DNA from 4 places in the Streptomyces sp. NPDC058664 genome. Region 1 is predicted to be linked to each of the others. Evidence: riboswitches for the same ligand, from Rfam matches in the RefSeq annotation. Region 1 holds a riboswitch; each other region holds the start of a gene.
The links. Region 1 has a riboswitch for cyclic di-AMP ahead of ACFWUY_RS10835 (transglycosylase SLT domain-containing protein). Riboswitches for the same ligand answer to the same signal wherever they lie in the genome.
Positions count from the first base shown of each region.

Region 2: another riboswitch for cyclic di-AMP. It lies ahead of ACFWUY_RS05475 (transglycosylase family protein); the one in region 1 lies ahead of ACFWUY_RS10835 (transglycosylase SLT domain-containing protein).
Region 3: another riboswitch for cyclic di-AMP. It lies ahead of ACFWUY_RS08040 (peptidoglycan DD-metalloendopeptidase family protein); the one in region 1 lies ahead of ACFWUY_RS10835 (transglycosylase SLT domain-containing protein).
Region 4: another riboswitch for cyclic di-AMP. It lies ahead of ACFWUY_RS03205 (M23 family metallopeptidase); the one in region 1 lies ahead of ACFWUY_RS10835 (transglycosylase SLT domain-containing protein).

Region 1 is NZ_JBHXRW010000010.1:56,396-60,553, reverse strand. It holds gene ACFWUY_RS10840 (phosphoribosyltransferase family protein) at 1-691, shown strand, start outside; gene ACFWUY_RS10835 (transglycosylase SLT domain-containing protein) at 685-1,569, opposite strand; cyclic di-AMP (ydaO/yuaA leader) riboswitch at 1,574-1,757, opposite strand; gene ACFWUY_RS10830 (hypothetical protein) at 2,099-2,761, shown strand; gene ACFWUY_RS10825 (LysR family transcriptional regulator) at 2,786-3,664, opposite strand; gene ACFWUY_RS10820 (DMT family transporter) at 3,736-4,158, shown strand, end outside.
Region 2 is NZ_JBHXRW010000004.1:191,919-196,076, forward strand. It holds gene ACFWUY_RS05465 (cytochrome P450) at 1-654, shown strand, start outside; gene ACFWUY_RS05470 (transglycosylase family protein) at 748-1,857, shown strand; cyclic di-AMP (ydaO/yuaA leader) riboswitch at 2,115-2,288, shown strand; gene ACFWUY_RS05475 (transglycosylase family protein) at 2,292-3,011, shown strand; gene eno (phosphopyruvate hydratase) at 3,395-4,158, shown strand, end outside.
Region 3 is NZ_JBHXRW010000007.1:28,335-32,492, reverse strand. It holds gene ACFWUY_RS08060 (aspartate aminotransferase family protein) at 1-6, shown strand, start outside; gene ACFWUY_RS08055 (helix-turn-helix domain-containing protein) at 81-746, shown strand; gene ACFWUY_RS08050 (DUF6126 family protein) at 791-946, shown strand; gene ACFWUY_RS08045 (tyrosine-protein phosphatase) at 971-1,792, opposite strand; cyclic di-AMP (ydaO/yuaA leader) riboswitch at 2,187-2,341, shown strand; gene ACFWUY_RS08040 (peptidoglycan DD-metalloendopeptidase family protein) at 2,346-3,380, shown strand; gene ACFWUY_RS08035 (SGNH/GDSL hydrolase family protein) at 3,543-4,158, shown strand, end outside.
Region 4 is NZ_JBHXRW010000003.1:21,700-25,857, reverse strand. It holds gene ACFWUY_RS03215 (MerR family transcriptional regulator) at 120-860, shown strand; gene ACFWUY_RS03210 (PP2C family protein-serine/threonine phosphatase) at 985-2,196, shown strand; cyclic di-AMP (ydaO/yuaA leader) riboswitch at 2,398-2,544, shown strand; gene ACFWUY_RS03205 (M23 family metallopeptidase) at 2,556-3,701, shown strand; gene ACFWUY_RS03200 (aldo/keto reductase) at 3,864-4,158, shown strand, end outside.

The sequences.
Region 1 (4,158 bases):
CGCCGAGGTCATCGCCTGTCTGGACCACAACCGCGCCGCCCACGGCCCGGTCGTCCACGACACGGACGTACGGATCCCCGCGGCCGGAGCGGTGCTCGCCGGGCGGCTCGCGGTGCCCGAAGGGGCCGCGGGCATCGTCCTGTTCGCCCACGGCAGCGGCAGCAGTCGGCACAGCTCCCGCAACCGGGCGGTCGCGACGGAGCTCAACCGGGCGGGCCTCGGAACGCTCCTCTTCGACCTGCTCACCGAGACGGAGGCGGCCGACCGGGCGCGTGTCTTCGACACGCCCCTGCTCGCGGGCCGGCTCGCCGGTGCCACGGACTGGCTCGCCGGGCGGCCCGAGGGCGCCGGCCTGCCGCTCGGCTACTTCGGTGCGAGCACGGGAGCCGCCGCCGCGCTGTGGGCGGCGGGCGAACCCGGGTCGTCCGTGGCCGCCGTCGTCTCACGCGGCGGCCGACCGGACCTCGCGGCCGACCGCCTGGCCCAGGTGCGGGCGCCCACGCTCCTGGTGGTGGGAGGCAGGGACGCGCTGGTCCTCGACCTCAACCGGCGGGCGGGCGCCCTGTTGCGCTGCGAGAACCGGCTGGCCGTCGTGGAGGGCGCCACCCATCTCTTCGAGGAACCCGGTGCCCTGGAGGAGGTGGCGGAGCTGGCCACCTCCTGGTTCACCGAGCACTTCCGGGATCAGTAGGGGCCGTTGACGTTGTCGATGGAGCCGTAGCGGTCGGCCGCGTAGTTGCAGGCGGCGGTGATGTTGGCGACCGGGTCGTACAGATCCGTGGACGTGCCCGGCACGTGGTAGGCGTCGAAGGTCGGCTGGATCACCTGGAGGAGCCCCTTCGAGGGGGTGCCGTTCACCGCGTTGATGTCCCAGTTGTTGATGGCCCGCGGGTTGCCGGACGACTCGCGCATGACGTTGCGGAGGATCCCGTCGTAGGAACCGGGGATACCGCGCTGGGCCATGATGTCCAGCGACTCCCGGATCCAGCCGTCGAGGTTGTTCGCGTACTGGGTGGCGGCGGCCGGGGCGGCCTTGACCGGAGCGGCGGCCGGGGCGGCGGCAGGAGCGGCCTGCGCGGCGGAGGCTCCGGTGGAGGTGGCGGCGGCCGGGGCGGCCGCCCGGCGCTCGGACCGGCTCGCCCGTTCGGCCGAACCGGACTTCTTCGCCTGTGCGGGGGTGGCCTTCACGGAATTCCGACCGACCGTCAGTTCAAGACCGGGGTGAATGAGTGACGGGTTGTCACCCACCGTGCTCTTATTGGCCTTGTAAAGGCTCTTCCAGCCGCCCTGAATTCCCTTCTTCTGGGCGATCAGGGAAAGCGAGTCGCCACTGACGACGGTGTACGTACGCGCGGCGGCCGGGGCGGCGGGAGCCTTGGCCGGGGCTGCTGCGCCGAAAGCGGCGGCGGGCTGGGCGGCGACCTCCGGGGTTCCGGAGACGGGCGCGGCGCCGGCCGCGCCGGGGGCGAGCAGGGGGAGGGCGAGGGCGGCCCCACCCGTGCCGACCAGCGCGAGTCCACGGGAGACGGGGTTGCGACGGGGGCGGCGGTGCTTACCGTGTGCAGGCATGACGGATTCCTCTCCGGCGCCTTCGGGGTGAGCTGTCGGGTTCGGACTGGAGATGTCCGGCCGCACGCACGCGGCTTCACCCCGAGCCGTCCCGGAATCCGGGCCGGCGTATTCGTGGGTCCCCCGCTCCTGCCGTCGGGTGAAAGGGAGGTATTACGAGCGGTGGCAGGATTCGGCGATCCGCTCGAATGGAGGTGACCGTAGGCCAGTGACGCGACGGAGAACAAGAGGAGCGGATGCCGTCGTTCGGCCGAAGGATCACATAATTCGCGGAATTCAAGATCGACCGTCGGCCGGGCCGGCCGAACTTCCTTGCGCCGTGCGGAATGCGCCGGTTCCGGGCGCGGGTGGGGGCGGGGGAAAGTGAGTCGCGTCACCAGGCGTTCAATGTCCGTATATGCACCTTAAATCTGTTAATAGGGAAGTGTGTTGTAAAGAGCTGGTCGATCGTGGGGCACTCAAGGGCATAGGGCGCAAAGCCGACATTCGTCCTGAACGATGGAGTGACCCCGACCGAGGAGCCGCCCGGATGTCGCCCTCCGCCCCCCTGCTCACCCCCGAGACCCTCGACCGCCAGGCCGCCGCCCTCTACGAGAGCGCCACCTGGCAGCGGATCGTCACGGACTGGACCGCCGCCCCGCCGTCCGCGCCCGTCCCCGCGCCCGAGATCACGCCCGTCCCCGCGCCCGACGCGGCACCGAACGCGGCGCCGGACGCCGAGAGCTGGAGAGCTCTGCTCACCGTGCCGGTGGACCGGCTCGTCGCCGACGCGCTCGACGCACTGCCGCCACCCCTTCCCGCCGAGCGCCGCCTCCCGGGGCGGATCGGAGCCGTACTGCCCGACCGGCTGCACGCCTGGCGGCGGGTCGGCCGGTCGGAGCTGCGCCCCTCGGTCCACCTCGGCTACGCGCGCCTCGTGCTGGCGGAGTGGGGCTGGCAGAACGCCCCGTACAAACTGCGCGACGTCCGTGGGGCCCGGTGCGTCTGCGGCGCCCTCCTCGCCGCCCACCGGCTCGGCTACGGCAGCGCGACGACGATGAACGAGGGGGCCGCCTGGATCATGGCCGAACTCCGGTCCCGGGGGTGGCGGGACCTGATCGGACCGTGGAACCGGGCCCCCGGCCGTACCGCGGCGGACGCCCTGGCCCTCCTCGACGCCACGATCCACCGCGCCGCACACGCCGGCCGCTGAGGGCCGCCCCGCGCGCCGCCCCCGTCACACCTCCTGAAGGGCCGTGAGGAGACCCCGCACGGCAGGCAGGGTGAGCGAGGACTCCCGTACCGCCGCGTGGATCGAACGGACCGGCTCAGGACCGCGGACCTTGCGGACGACCACGTTCGGGTGGCGGCTGCCCAAGCCGGTCAACGGGATCAGGCTCACGCCGAGACCGGCCGCGACGAAGCCCTGCGCGGTGGCGTACTCCTCGCACTCCACCGCGATGTCCGGGGTGAACCCGGCCGCCGCGCACGCCTCCATCACCGCGTCGAGGCACGGGCCGGGGCGTTCGCTGCCGACCCAGGGCTCGGCGGCGAGCGAGGCGAGGTCGACGGCGGCGCGGCGGCCGGCGAGCGGATGGCCCTTGGGCAGCACGGCCCGGTAGGGGTCGTCGAGCAGATGGACCAGCCGCAACCCGTCGCCGGACGCTCCGGGGCCGCCGCCCCGGGGCCGTACCACCAGGGTGAGGTCGGCGTCCTCGTCGGGAGCACCGTCGGAGATCCTCAGCTCCACGCGTACGCCCGGGTGTTCGGTGCGGAAACGGGCCAGGGCGGGAGCGACGAGATCGGCGCCCGCCGTGGCGAAGTAGTGGACCGCGATCTGCCCGGTGCGGCCCGCCCGCAGATCGGCGAGGGCGGTCTCGGCCTCGGCGACCTGACGGCCGATGACGGCGGCGTGCTCGGTGAGCAGCCGCCCGGCGGCCGTCGGACGCACGCCCCTGCCGAACCGTTCGAGCAGCGCGATGCCGGCCTCCTTCTCCAGGACGCCGATCTGCTGGCTCACGGCCGAGGGGGTGTAACCGAGGTGCGCGGCCGCGGCGGTCACGGAGCCACTGCTGACGACGGCCCGGAGCACCTGCATGCGTCTCACATCGAGCATGTAGCACAGCTTAACGCCGACCCCACGATTCATCGCTTGTCCTGTCGGATGGGGCGGAGGACCGTGAGGACATGACATCGGCGACACGCATGGGCGTCCTGGCCCTGCTCTGGGGCTCGGGCTTCCTCTGGATCAAGATCTCCCTCAACGAGGGCCTCGGTCCCGGGTGGATCACCTTCGTACGGTGCCTGCTGGGCGCGGCGGTGCTCCTCGCACTCGCGTACGCGGCGGGACAGCGGCTGCCACGGGACCGGGCGACCTGGGGACGGCTCGTCGTCGCCGCCTTCTTCTGCAACGCGCTGCCGTTCCTGCTCTTCTCGGTCGGAGAACAGACCGTGGACAGCGGAGTGGCGGGCGTACTCAACGCCACCACCCCGCTCTGGTCCCTCCTCATCGGCCTGGCCCTGGGCTCCGAACGCCCCCTGCGCGCCGCCCGGTCGGCCGGCCTCGCGCTCGGCTTCGCCGGAGTCCTGCTGATCTTCGCGCCCTGGAGC
Region 2 (4,158 bases), on a different contig from region 1:
GACCTCGGCGACGACCTGATCTCCGGCCTGATCCGCGCGAGCGACCACGGTGACCACCTCACCGAGGCCGAGGCCACCGCGATGTGCTTCGTGCTCCTCTTCGCCGGTTTCGAGACGACCATCAACCTCATCGGCAACGGCGTCCACGCCCTGCTGCACCACCCCGAGCAGCGCGAGCGGCTCCAGGCCTCGATCGCGGCGGGCCAGACGGGCCTCCTGGAGACCGCGGTGGAGGAGCTGCTGCGGTTCGACGGGCCGGTGGAGATGGCCACCTGGCGGTACGCGACGCAGCCGCTGACCATCGGCGGGCAGGAGATCCCGGCGGGGGACCCGGTGCTCGTGGTGCTCGCCGCCGCCAACCGGGACCCGGAGCGGTTCGCGGGACCGGACACGCTCGACCTCACCCGGCGCGACAGCCAGCACCTCGGGTACGGGCACGGCATCCACTACTGCCTGGGCGCGCCGCTCGCCCGCCTCGAGGGGCAGACGGCGCTCGCGACCCTGCTGACCCGCCTTCCGGACCTGCGACTTGCCGCCGACCCGGCCGAACTGCGCTGGCGCGGCGGGCTCATCATGCGGGGATTGCGCACGCTTCCGGTGGAGTTCTCCCCGTCCGTACCGCTCCGGCACGGTGACGGCGTATCAGAAATGTGATCTTCGCGTGATCGTGAGGCCATCGACTTGTGACGAGCGTTCGAATACCGCTACGTTCGCCGCAATCCCAGCCGTCACGCGAAAGGCGCTCCTATGCGTTCCGGGAACGGACGACACCGTCGCCCCCGTCAGGCCCCCGCCATCGTCGTCGCCGCCGGTGTGACCGGATCCGCCATGGCGCTGCCGCTGCTCGCCACCGGGTCCGCCTCCGCGGCCGACGCCGCCACCTGGGACCGGGTCGCCGAGTGCGAGTCCGGCGGCCAGTGGAGCGCCAACTTCGGCAACGGCATGTACGGCGGCCTCCAGTTCACCCAGGACAGCTGGGAGCGGAACGGCGGCCTGGCGTACGCGCCCAGCGCCGACCTGGCCAGCCGCGCCCAGCAGATCGCGGTGGCCGAGAAGGCGCTCGCCAAGGGCTCCGTCGAGTGGGCCACCTGCGCGCCGATCGCCGGCCTGACGAACGACGGCAGGGCCCCCGGCGTGGACCCGGGGCCGGCTTCCGTCCCGAAGGTCCCCACGGGGCCGGTCGTCGAGTCGAACCGGACCGCGGGCCTTCCGGAGGGCTCCACGGGCTCCACCGCGACCGAGGAGACCGCGAGGCGGGCCACGGGCGCCGTCACGCCGACCGCCCCCGCCTCTCCGACCGCGCCCGCCACGCCGGTCTCGCCGACCGCGCCCGGCGTGCCGACCACCCCGGTGAGCCCCTCCGCGCCGGCCGACACGACCGCGCCGACCACTCCGGTCACCCCGACCACCCCGGTCGCCCCTGACGCCTCCACCACGCCCGGTGCGCCCGGTTCGTCCGTGATGCCCGGCACTCCGGAAGGTGACGCGACGTCGGCCACTCCCGGAAGCGGGAAGCATCGGGGCGAGGCCGCACCGGAGGAAACCGGCAAGGCGGACAGTTCACTCGAATCGGGTAGACACGCCTCGTCCGGGAGCAAGGTGACCGAAACGCCCATCGCATCGACGCCGGTTGACGAGGCGAAGGGTGCGGGCGCAACGGACAGTCAGGACACTTCGGACGCGTACACCGTGCGGCCGGGCGACAGCCTGTCCGACATCGCGCAGAAGAACGAACTCCCCGGAGGCTGGACCGCCCTCTACGACGCCAATCGGCGGACGGTGGGCATCGATCCGGACCTCATCCTTCCTGGTCAGAGCCTCGAATTGACGGACATTTCGCCCGCGACGGCCGAGTGATTCGAGGCCGTATGTCCGGTTCTGCGTAAGTGAGACATGGGTCTCTTCGCCCCAACTGGCGTGTCTTGGCCGTACCTTTTGTCTCCGCCACCTCTCACCTGCGTAAACGCCGCCCACCGGAGGGCAAGTAGGGGCGATATTTCCGCAATGCGCCTCTTTGAACTTCCGGTGGGTCTGTGTCTACGGTCTTACCGCTCGCCACCGCGGGCCCCGTCGACCGAAACGCCGAATCCTGCCGTCGGCCGATGGGAACAGTCGTCGCGCAAGCGCCGAAGGCAGGAGTGGGGGACCCAAGGTAAGTGCCGGTTCCGGCCGTTGAGAAAGACGGCCGACGATCGGCTTGGGGTGAAGCCGCGTGCTAGGACACGCGGCCGGGCAACTTTCCGGCCCGAACCCGACAGCTCACCTCACAGGCGTCGGTGAGGAGAATCTCCATGCTGTTTTCCGGCAAGGGCAAACACCGCCGTCCCTCCAAGGCCACCCAGGTCGTCGCGCTCGTCGGCGTCACCGGTGTCGCCGTCGCGGCCCCGCTGATGACCGCGGGCACCGCCTCGGCCGCCACGGCCTCCGAGTGGGACCGCGTCGCCCAGTGCGAGTCCGGCGGCAACTGGTCCATCAACACGGGCAACGGCTACTACGGCGGCCTCCAGTTCTCGGCCTCCACCTGGGCCGCGTACGGCGGCACCGCCTACGCCTCGACCGCCAACCAGGCGTCGAAGTCCCAGCAGATCGCCATCGCCGAGAAGGTCCTCGCGGGCCAGGGCAAGGGCGCCTGGCCGAGCTGTGGCGTGGGCCTCTCCGGAGCCTCCTACGACGGCGGCGCCGCCGAGAGCGCCCCGCAGCAGAGCGCCCCGCAGCCGGAGCGGAAGGCCGAGCAGCCGACCACCCGCAGCGAGCAGCGCCAGGCTCCGCAGCCGAAGAGCGCGCAGACCGCCGCGCCGAAGGCCGCCGCCAAGAAGACCGTCACCACCCCGACCGGCAAGAAGGTCGAGAAGGGCGACGGCGAGTACAAGGTCGTGACCGGCGACACCCTCAGCACCATCGCCCGGGCGCAGGGCGTCGACGGCGGCTGGGCCGAGCTCTTCGAGCTGAACAAGGACGTCGTCGAGAACGCCGACCTCATCTACCCGGGCCAGCAGCTTCACCTGAAGTGAGCCCGGCGGTCCGCGTGAGTCCGGCGGCTCACGCGGTCCCCACGACCCTCCCGCGGTGACCACCCCGACCCGGCGCGCCCCTTCCCCCGTGCGCGCCGGGCCGGGGTTCCCCGTTTCCGGGAGGAAGCCGGCCCCGGCTCTCCGCCTCCGGGAGGGAGCCGGCCGACCCCGACTCTCCGTTTCGGGACGACCCGGTGATTACCGCCCGGTAGATCCGGGGTCCTTCGTCCCGTGATGCATGCCCTTGGGTCCTTTTTCGTCCCAGGGGGCGGGCGCCCGGCGGGCCGGAGCCCCCGAGCCGGTTAGGCTCTTGTCGCAAGGCAAAGCGACCCTGCACCGGCCTTGCGTCACATCCAGCGTCACATCCCAAAAAGGAGATGCTCGTGCCGTCCATCGACGTCGTCGTAGCCCGGGAAATCCTGGACTCCCGAGGCAACCCCACGGTCGAGGTCGAGGTCGGCCTCGACGACGGCAGCACCGGCCGTGCTGCTGTTCCGTCCGGCGCCTCCACCGGTGCGTTCGAGGCCATCGAGCTTCGCGACGGTGACCCCAACCGCTACCTGGGCAAGGGTGTCGAGAAGGCCGTCCTCGCCGTCATCGAGCAGATCGGCCCGGAGCTCGTCGGCTACGACGCCACCGAGCAGCGCCTGATCGACCAGGCGATGTTCGACCTGGACGCCACCGAGAACAAGGCCTCCCTCGGCGCCAACGCCATCCTCGGCGTCTCCCTCGCCGTCGCGCACGCCGCGTCCGAGGCCTCCGACCTCCCGCTCTTCCGCTACCTCGGCGGCCCGAACGCGCACCTGCTGCCCGTTCCGATGATGAACATCCTCAACGGTGGGTCGCACGCCGACTCCAACGTGGACATCCAGGAGTTCATGATCGCCCCGATCGGCGCGGAGTCCTTCTCCGAGGCCCTTCGCTGGGGTGCGGAGGTCTACCACACCCTGAAGAAGGTCCTGAAGACCAAGGGCCTGTCCACCGGTCTCGGCGACGAGGGCGGCTTCGCGCCGAACCTCGAGTCGAACCGCGCCGCCCTGGACCTCATCATCGAGGCGATCAAGGAGGCCGGTTACGAGCCCGGCCGTGACATCGCGCTCGCGCTCGACGTCGCCGCCTCCGAGTTCTACAAGGACGGCTCGTACGA
Region 3 (4,158 bases), on a different contig from region 1:
CGCTGACGCCCACACCCTCCGACTTTTGCCTCTGAGGCAAGAAACTTGCCTCAGAGGCACGAAGCTGGCGGAATGGACGCATGGACCACGTCCCCGGGGAGACCTTCCCGGACCCTGCCTCGCCGGCTCCCGCCGACCCCGGCCCCGCCTCCCCGTCTCCGGGTGCCCTGCCGGACGTCGCCCCGCAGCTGCGGGCCCTGCGCCGCCGCCGGGGGCTCACCCTGGAGACCGCCGCCCAGCGGGCCGGCCTCTCGCCGGCCCACCTCTCGCGCCTGGAGACCGGGAACAGACAACCCTCGCTGCCGATGCTGCTCGCCCTCGCCCGTATCTACGGTACGACGGTCTCCGAGCTCCTCGGCGAGGCGCCGCCCGAGCGTGACCCCGTCGTCCGGGCCGGCCGCTCCGAACCGGTCGAGGCCGACGGATGGATCTACCGCCAGGCGGGCGGCGCCGGGCGCGCCCTGCAGTGCCTGCGGGTCCACGTGCCGTACGCCACCCGGGCCGACATCGTGCGCGTCCACCCCGGGGAGGAGTGGATCCACGTCCTGGAGGGCCGGGTGCGGCTCGCGCTCGGCGAGGCCGTCCATGTCCTCGACCCCGGGGACAGCGCGCACCTCGACTCGCTCACCCCGCACCGGATCGGCGCCGCCACCCCCGGCGGGGCGGAGCTGCTGTTCGTCCACACCCTGATGCAGAGTCCCGCGGCCGAGCTGTGCCTCGGTGACGGGACCCCGCACCGGCGCTGATCCCCGCGGCTCTTCATCCCTCCGAAAGGACCGATATGCCCGACATGTCAAGGAAGTCGCGACCGGTGACCGGCGAGGAGCGCGGGGAGGGCAAGTTCCCCAAGGGGCTGGTCCTCCGCCTGTTCGCCTACCTGATCGCCGGCCACCTCTTCGCCGGTTTCCTCTACCTGCTCTTCATGCTCGGCGGGCAGAACCAGTAGGGGAGTTCCGGGCCGGGCCGTCGGCTACGCCTCGGTGAGCAGCCGCTCCCGCAGGCGCTCCCGGGTCTCCGCGGTCAGCTTCAGGCCGTCCGCGAGGTAGCCGTCCACCGAGCCCCAGGTCGCCTCGATCGTCTCGAAGGCGTCCCGCAGGTACTCCACCCGCGCGTCGAACAGCGGGCTCAGCAGCTCCATCACCTCGGGCGACATGGCGTCCGGAGCGGTGGAGCCGCGGCGCACCTTGTAGCGGCGGTGCGGCTCGTTCGACAGCACGTAGTCGGCCTCGATCGCCGCGCGCTCGACCCCGACGGCGAGCAGGGTGATCGCGATGGAGAGCCCGGCGCGGTCCTTGCCGGCCGCGCAGTGCATCAGGGCGGGCAGGCTGTCCTCGGCCAGGGAGTGCAGGATCCGGCTGTGCTCCGCGGTCCGCTCGATCACCATCTTCCGGTACGAGTCGGACATGCGGGCGGCGGCCTTGCCGTCGCCGAGGATCTCCCGCAGCTGCTCGATGTCGCCGTCGCGGACCAGCTTCCAGAACTCCTTGCCGTCCGCCGGATCGTTGAGGGGTATGTTCACGTTCCGCACGCCGGGCAGCTCGACGTCCGGACCCTCGACCTTCCGGTCGGCCAGGTTCCGGAAGTCGAAGACGGTGTGCAGCCCCAGCGAGTCGAGGAAGGCGACGTCCGTCCCGGTCGCGTGGGCGAGGTGACCGCTGCGGAAGAGGCGGCCGGGGCGCACGGCGCGCCCGTCCGTCGTCGGCAGGCCGCCCACGTCCCGGAAGTTGCGGACCTCGACCAGCTCGGGTTCGTTCAGTTCGGTGGGCGGGACCTGCGGCAGCTGCTGCGTCACGGATGCTCCTGGTGGTCGACGTTCGGGGTGCCCGACGCGGAATGGGTTCCAGGGGCAATCATCCAGGCGGGACGGTGGCGGCGCACCCCCCGGGAGCAGGAATGGGCGATCTGTCCGTATTGGGGCCTTGCGTATAACGCGCCCTGTTTACGGGTGAGATGGGATCCGGTGCGTGAGCAGGGTCATAGAAGTGACGGATCGTGGCCGACGGCCGGAAGCAATTGCCGTACGCAAAAGGGAAATCGAAGGTCCGTCATCCACGGAGGGTGACCGGAATTCCCGGCGGAAGACAGAGCGGGGAAAGCCGGTGGAAATCAGCGGCTTGTCCGTGCCGACCCCCTCGTCTAGCGTCACCGTCAATCCGGTCGGACCGCCGAATCCTGCCACCGTCCGGAATTCCCACTCACCCATGCGTGGCAGGAGCGGGGGACCCAGGAAGTACGCCGGTCCCGCGACGCAGGACGGCTCGGGGTGAAGCCGCGTGAGAGCGCGGCCGGACATCTCCAGTCCGAACCCGACAGCTCACCTCGCAGGCGCCGGAGAGGAATTCGCCATGCCCGCGAAGGGTAAGCACCGCCGTACCAAGTCCAGCCGCCTCACCCGCTCGATCGCCGCCGCCGGTACCGGAGGCGCCGTCGTCGCCCTCCCGCTCCTCGGAGCCACCGGCGCCCACGCCGCCACGCAGGCCGCCCCGGCCGCGGCCCCCGCCACCGTCGCCGCCGCCCAGGTGAAGGCCCCCGCCGCCGCCCCGGCCGCGCCCGCCGCGAAGGCCGCGCCGAAGACGTACTCCGTCGTGCGGGGTGACTACCTGTCGAAGATCGCCTCCGAGCACGACCTCGCGGGCGGCTGGCAGAAGCTGTACGCCGACAACCGCCAGGTCGTCGGCGAGGACCCCTCGCTCATCCTGCCGGGCATGAAGCTCACGCTCGGAGCCAAGAGCACCGCTGCGGCCGCCGCCCCGAAGAGCGCCGCCCCGAAGAGCGCCGCGCCCAAGGCCGCCGCCCCGAAGGCCCAGAAGAGCTCCGCCGGGTCCTCCGCGAAGAACGGTGACACCCCGCGCGCCTCCCGCGGCGGCGAGCGCCCCGCCGCCCCGGCCGCCGCCGCGCAGTCCACGGACTCCTCGTCCTCGTCCTCCTCCGCGCAGTCCACGGGCTCCTCCAGCTCCGGCGCCTCGACCTCCGCGTCCGGCTGGGTCGCACCGGTCGACGGCGGCGTCTCCACCCCGTACCGCGCCTCCGGCTCCATGTGGTCCTCCGGCTACCACACCGGTGCCGACTTCATCGCCTCCTCCGGCACCACCGTCCGCGCCGTCGGCGCCGGCACGGTCGTCTCGGCCGGCTGGAGCGGCGCCTACGGCAACGAGGTCGTCATCCAGCACGCCGACGGCAACTACTCCCAGTACGCCCACCTCTCCTCCCTCTCCGTCTCCTCCGGCCAGACGGTCGGCGGCGGTCAGCAGATCGGTCTCTCCGGCTCCACCGGCAACTCGACCGGCCCGCACCTCCACTTCGAGATCCGCACCTCGCCGAGCTACGGCTCCGACATCGACCCGCTGGGCTACCTGCGCCAGCACGGCGTCTCCATCTGACGCACGTCAACTCCCGCGCGGCCCGGCACTCCTGTGCCGGGCCGCGCGCGTTCCCCGCTCTATTCCGGCTTGGCAAATTCTTTATCGGTGGCATATGTCACCCGGCGTCAACCCCTCCTTACGGTCGCGTAGGTCACACCCGAAAGGGAAGGATGTGCTCCCGTGGCAGACGATTCGAGATCAAGAGACAAGAACGCATTCGGGTCGTACGCGGCGATCGGTGACAGCTTCACCGAGGGCGTCGGAGACCCCGGGCCCGACGGGACGTACGTCGGCTGGGCGGACCGCTTCGCGGTCCTGCTCGCCGACCAGCTGCCGGAGCACGACGCCTTCCGCTACGCCAACCTGGCCGTACGCGGGCGCCTCCTCGACCAGATCGTGGCGGAACAGGTCCCCCGGGCGAAGGAACTCGCCCCCGACCTGGTGACCTTCTGCGCCGGCGGCAACGACATCATCCGCCCCGGCTCGGACCCCGACGACGTGGCCGAGCGCTTCGAGCGCGCCGTCGCCGAACTGACCTCCGCCGTCGGCACCGTCATGGTGACCACCGGCTTCGACACCCGTGACGTGCCCGTGCTCAGGCACCTGCGCGGCAAGATCGCCACCTACACCGCCCACGTCCGGGCCATCGCGGACCGCTACGACTGCCCGGTCCTCGACCTGTGGTCCCTCAGGTCGGTGCAGGACCGGCGCGCCTGGGACGGCGACCGGCTGCACCTCTCGCCCGAGGGACACACCCGGGTCGCCCTGCGCGCCGCCCAGGTCCTCGGCCTGCCGG
Region 4 (4,158 bases), on a different contig from region 1:
AAGGCCCGGATCCAGTCACTGGATCCGGGCCTTCGTCGTATGCCGTTTCCCGGCACTTCTCCGCTTGACGTACTTCTCCGCTTGACCTTGACGCGACGTCAAGATTTAGCGTTCCGGGTATGGAGTGGTCGATCCAAGAGATCGCCAAGAAGGCCGGCACCACCAGCCGCACCCTCCGGCACTACGGAGAGCGCGGACTGCTGGAGCCGAGCCGGATCGGCGCGAACGGTTACCGGTACTACGACCAGGCGGCGCTCGTGCGGCTGCAGCGGATCCTGCTGCTGCGCGAGCTCGGGCTCTCGCTGTCCGCCATCGCCGAGGTCCTCGCGGGGCAGCGGGACACGACCGCCGCCCTCCGCACCCATCTCGCCCTGCTCGAACAGGAGCGCGAGCGCATCGGTCGCCGGATCGCGTCCGTGCGGACCACTCTCCACAAGACCGAGAACGGAGAAGAACTCATGGCCGACGAAGTGTTCGACGGTTTCGACCACACGGCGTACGAGGAGGAGGTCACCGAGCGCTGGGGCCGCGACGCGTACGAGAAGGGGGACCGCTGGTGGCGGTCGCTCGACGCCGAGGGGAAGAAGGCGTTCATGGACGAGCAGGCGGGGATCGCCCGCGACTTCGCGCGGGCGCTCAGGGACGGCCTGGCCGCCGGCGACGAGGAGGTGCAGGCGATCACGCGGCGCCAGATCGCGTGGCTGTCGCACACCACGACCCCGAGCAAGGAGTACGTGATCGGCCTCGGCCGGATGTACGTCGACGACCCGCGGTTCACCGCGAACTACGACAAGCACGGCGAGGGGACCGCGGTCCTGGTCCGGGACGCGATGGAGATCTACGCCGAGCGGAACCTCTGACGGCGGCCGGCCGCCTCCGTACGCCGGTCGGCCCCGTGGGAGTCGCCGCCCGGTGCGGGGGCGGCCACCCTGGGAGGGCGCGGTACGGACCGCGGCCGGGTACGGACCGGGCAGGAGAGCACAGGTGGGGCACCCCCTAGGAGCGGGCGACGGCGGGCGACGGGGCGGTGACGGCCGCCACTCGTACGGGCGTGCCCGGCGGTTCATCCGCGCGCTGCCGCCGCTGGTCATCGCCGGCGGGGTCGTCTTCGACCTGCTGACACCGCCCGCGTACACCGCCGCGCCGCTGTTCTCCGCCGCCCCGCTGATCGCCGCGCCCTTCTTCTCCACCCTCACGACCCTCCTCACCGGGATCGCCGCGCTCCTCGCCTCCGTCGGGCTGCACCTCTACAACGGCACCGTCACCGAGGTCCCGACCCTCACCGAGACCCTGACCGTCGCCACCGTCTCCGCGCTCGCCCTCCTCATCAGCCGGGTCGTGCGCCGCAGCGGCGAGCGGCTCGCCTCGGCGCGGGTCATCGCGGAGACCGCGCAGAAGGCCGTGCTGCCGACGCCCGCCGAGCGGATCGGCGGGCTGCAGTGCGCGGCCCGTTACGAGGCGGCGCAGGCGGACGCGTTCATCGGCGGCGACCTGTTCGCCGTCCAGGACACCCCCTACGGGGTGCGGCTCGTCGTCGGGGACGTCCGGGGCAAGGGGATGGACGCGGTGGAGGCCGTCGCCGTCGTCATCGGGGCCTTCCGGGAGGCGGCCGAGCAGGAGCGGAGCCTGGAGGGCGTGGCGCAGCGCCTCGAACGGGCGCTGGCCCGGGAAGGCACCCGCAGGGACGGACTCGACGCCGTCGAGGGCTTCACCACCGCCGTCCTGGCCGAGATCCCGCGCGAGGGCGGGAGCGGCACCTTCAGCGGTTTCGTACGGATCGTCAACCGCGGGCACCCGCCACCGCTGATGCTGTACGCGGACGGGCGCCTGGACACGCTGGATCCGACCGAACCGGCGCTGCCGCTCGGCATGGGCGATCTGGCGGTGTGGCCGGACCGGGCCGAGGGGCGGCCGTACCCGCCGGGCGCGACGCTGCTCTTCTACACCGACGGCCTCTCCGAGGCGCGGAACGCGGCGGGTGTCTTCTACGACCCGGGGCAGCGCCTCGCCGGCCGGATCTTCCCGGGGCCCGAGGAGCTCCTCGACGCGCTGGTGGACGACGTACGGCTGCACACGGGCGGCGGGGCGACGGACGACATGGCGCTGCTCGCGCTGAGCCGTCCCACGACGACGCAGCCGGAGCGGCGCCGCACGATGCCGGTGGTCCCGCCGGCCGGGCCCGGTCACCGGCCGTAGCCGGAAGGTGTCGCTGCGATAACAATTGATCCGGTGTCAGCCCGGGTAGGTTTCGCCAGTTGTTGCTGAAGGGGGGTCAACTCGGGCCATTGTGACCCAATTCAATGAATGATCAAGGGGAACGGCTTGGAATCGGGACCCGCTGTCTATTAACGTTCGATAACGCAGCGCGGTCGTCCCAGCCGCCGCAAGAGGCGGCACCGTGCGCACGCGCCGAATCCTGAAAAGGAACCGGGGAACCACCAATTGGGGTGAATCGGGCCCTTCGCACCTGTGCGACCGTGCCCGTAGGAGACCTTCCTGCTCCGAACCCGTCAGCTAACCCGGTAGGCGAGAAGGAAGGAAAGGAGCGCCCCTTCGTGGCGTCCAACACCCCCGCACCCGAAGTCCCCTTCGACGCCTTCGGAAGTGGTGCGGGTCCTGCCGCCCCGGACACCGAGTGGAACCCCACCGAGGGCTCCCTCCGCGCCGAGAGCCGCTCCGGCGGCCGGCACCGGGTCGTCAAGCAGCGCTCCAACTTCGCCCGCTCCTCCACCGTCCTCGGCGTCGGTGTCATCGCGGCCGTCGGCGCGGGCGGCCTCGCCACCGCGCAGGAGAAGCCGCCGGTGGCCATCTCGCTCCCGGACCTCCCGGACCTCGGTCTGCCGGACGCCCACGACCTTCCCGGCGTCGGCGACCTCCTCCCGGACGCGGGCACGTCGTCGGACGAGGACCTGACGGTCGCCGCGGCCCGCTCCAACCCGAACCCGCTCACCGTCGCCGCGTACACCACCGTCGACGACGACGAGCGGACCGGGACGGCCGCCGAGCAGGTGACGGGGAAGACGGCCGGCACCGCCGACGCGGGCGAGGCCCTGCGTGCGCGCATCCTCCAGCAGGCCGAGCAGCAGCAGGCCTCCGCCGACGCCGCCGAGAAGGCCGCGGCGGAGAAGGCGGCGGCGGAGAAGGCGGCCGCGGAGGCCGCGGCCAAGGCCGAGGCCGCGGAGAAGGCGGCCGCGGAGGCCGCTGCCGAGGCGAAGGCGAAGGCCGAGGCGGAGGCCAAGGCGAAGGCGGAGGCGGAAGCCGCGGCCAAGGCCGAGGCCGAGCGCCTCGCCCAGCTCGCCGCGAGCTACTCGATGCCGCTCTCCTCGTACTCCCTCACCGCCACCTACATGCAGTCCGGCTCGATGTGGTCCTCCGGCTACCACACGGGCCTCGACTTCGCGGCCCCCACCGGCACCCCGCTCAAGGCGGTCCACGGCGCCACCGTCAAGTCGGCGGGCTGGTCCGGTTCCTACGGCTACCGGATCGTCCTGGAGCTGGAGGACGGCACCGAGGTCTGGTACTGCCACCTGTCGTCCATGACGGTCGGCGTCGGCCAGACCGTGGGCACCGGCGAGACGATCGGCCGCGTCGGCGCCACGGGCAACGTCTCCGGCGCCCACCTCCACATGGAGGTGCACACGCCCGGCGGCGACGGCATCAACCCGGCGGACTGGCTCCGCTCCAAGGGCCTGACGGTCTGACCGCCTGACGGTCTGACCGCCGGGCTGCCTGGTCGCCGGGCCTGACCGGCGGGTGGATCGGCGGGCGGACCGGCGGGCCTGAGCAGCGGGCGGACCGGCGGGCCTGAGCAGCGGGCGGACCGGCCGCGGAATAGGCCCGGGGCCGGAGAGGGTTGCCCCTCCATGGCCTCTCTCCGCCCGCTGGGCAGTTCCGACCTGCACGTCTTCCCGCTCGCCCTCGGCGGCAACGTCTTCGGGTGGACGGCCGACGAGACGCGGTCCTTCGCCGTCCTCGACGCCTACGCCGCAGCCGGCGGCAACTTCGTCGACTCCGCCGACGTCTACTCCGCCTGGGCCGAGGGCAACGAGGGCGGCGAGTCCGAGACCGTCATCGGCCGCTGGCTCGCCTCCCGCGGCAACCGCGACGACATCGTCGTCGCCACCAAGGTCGGCGCCCACCCCCGCTTCAAGGGACTGG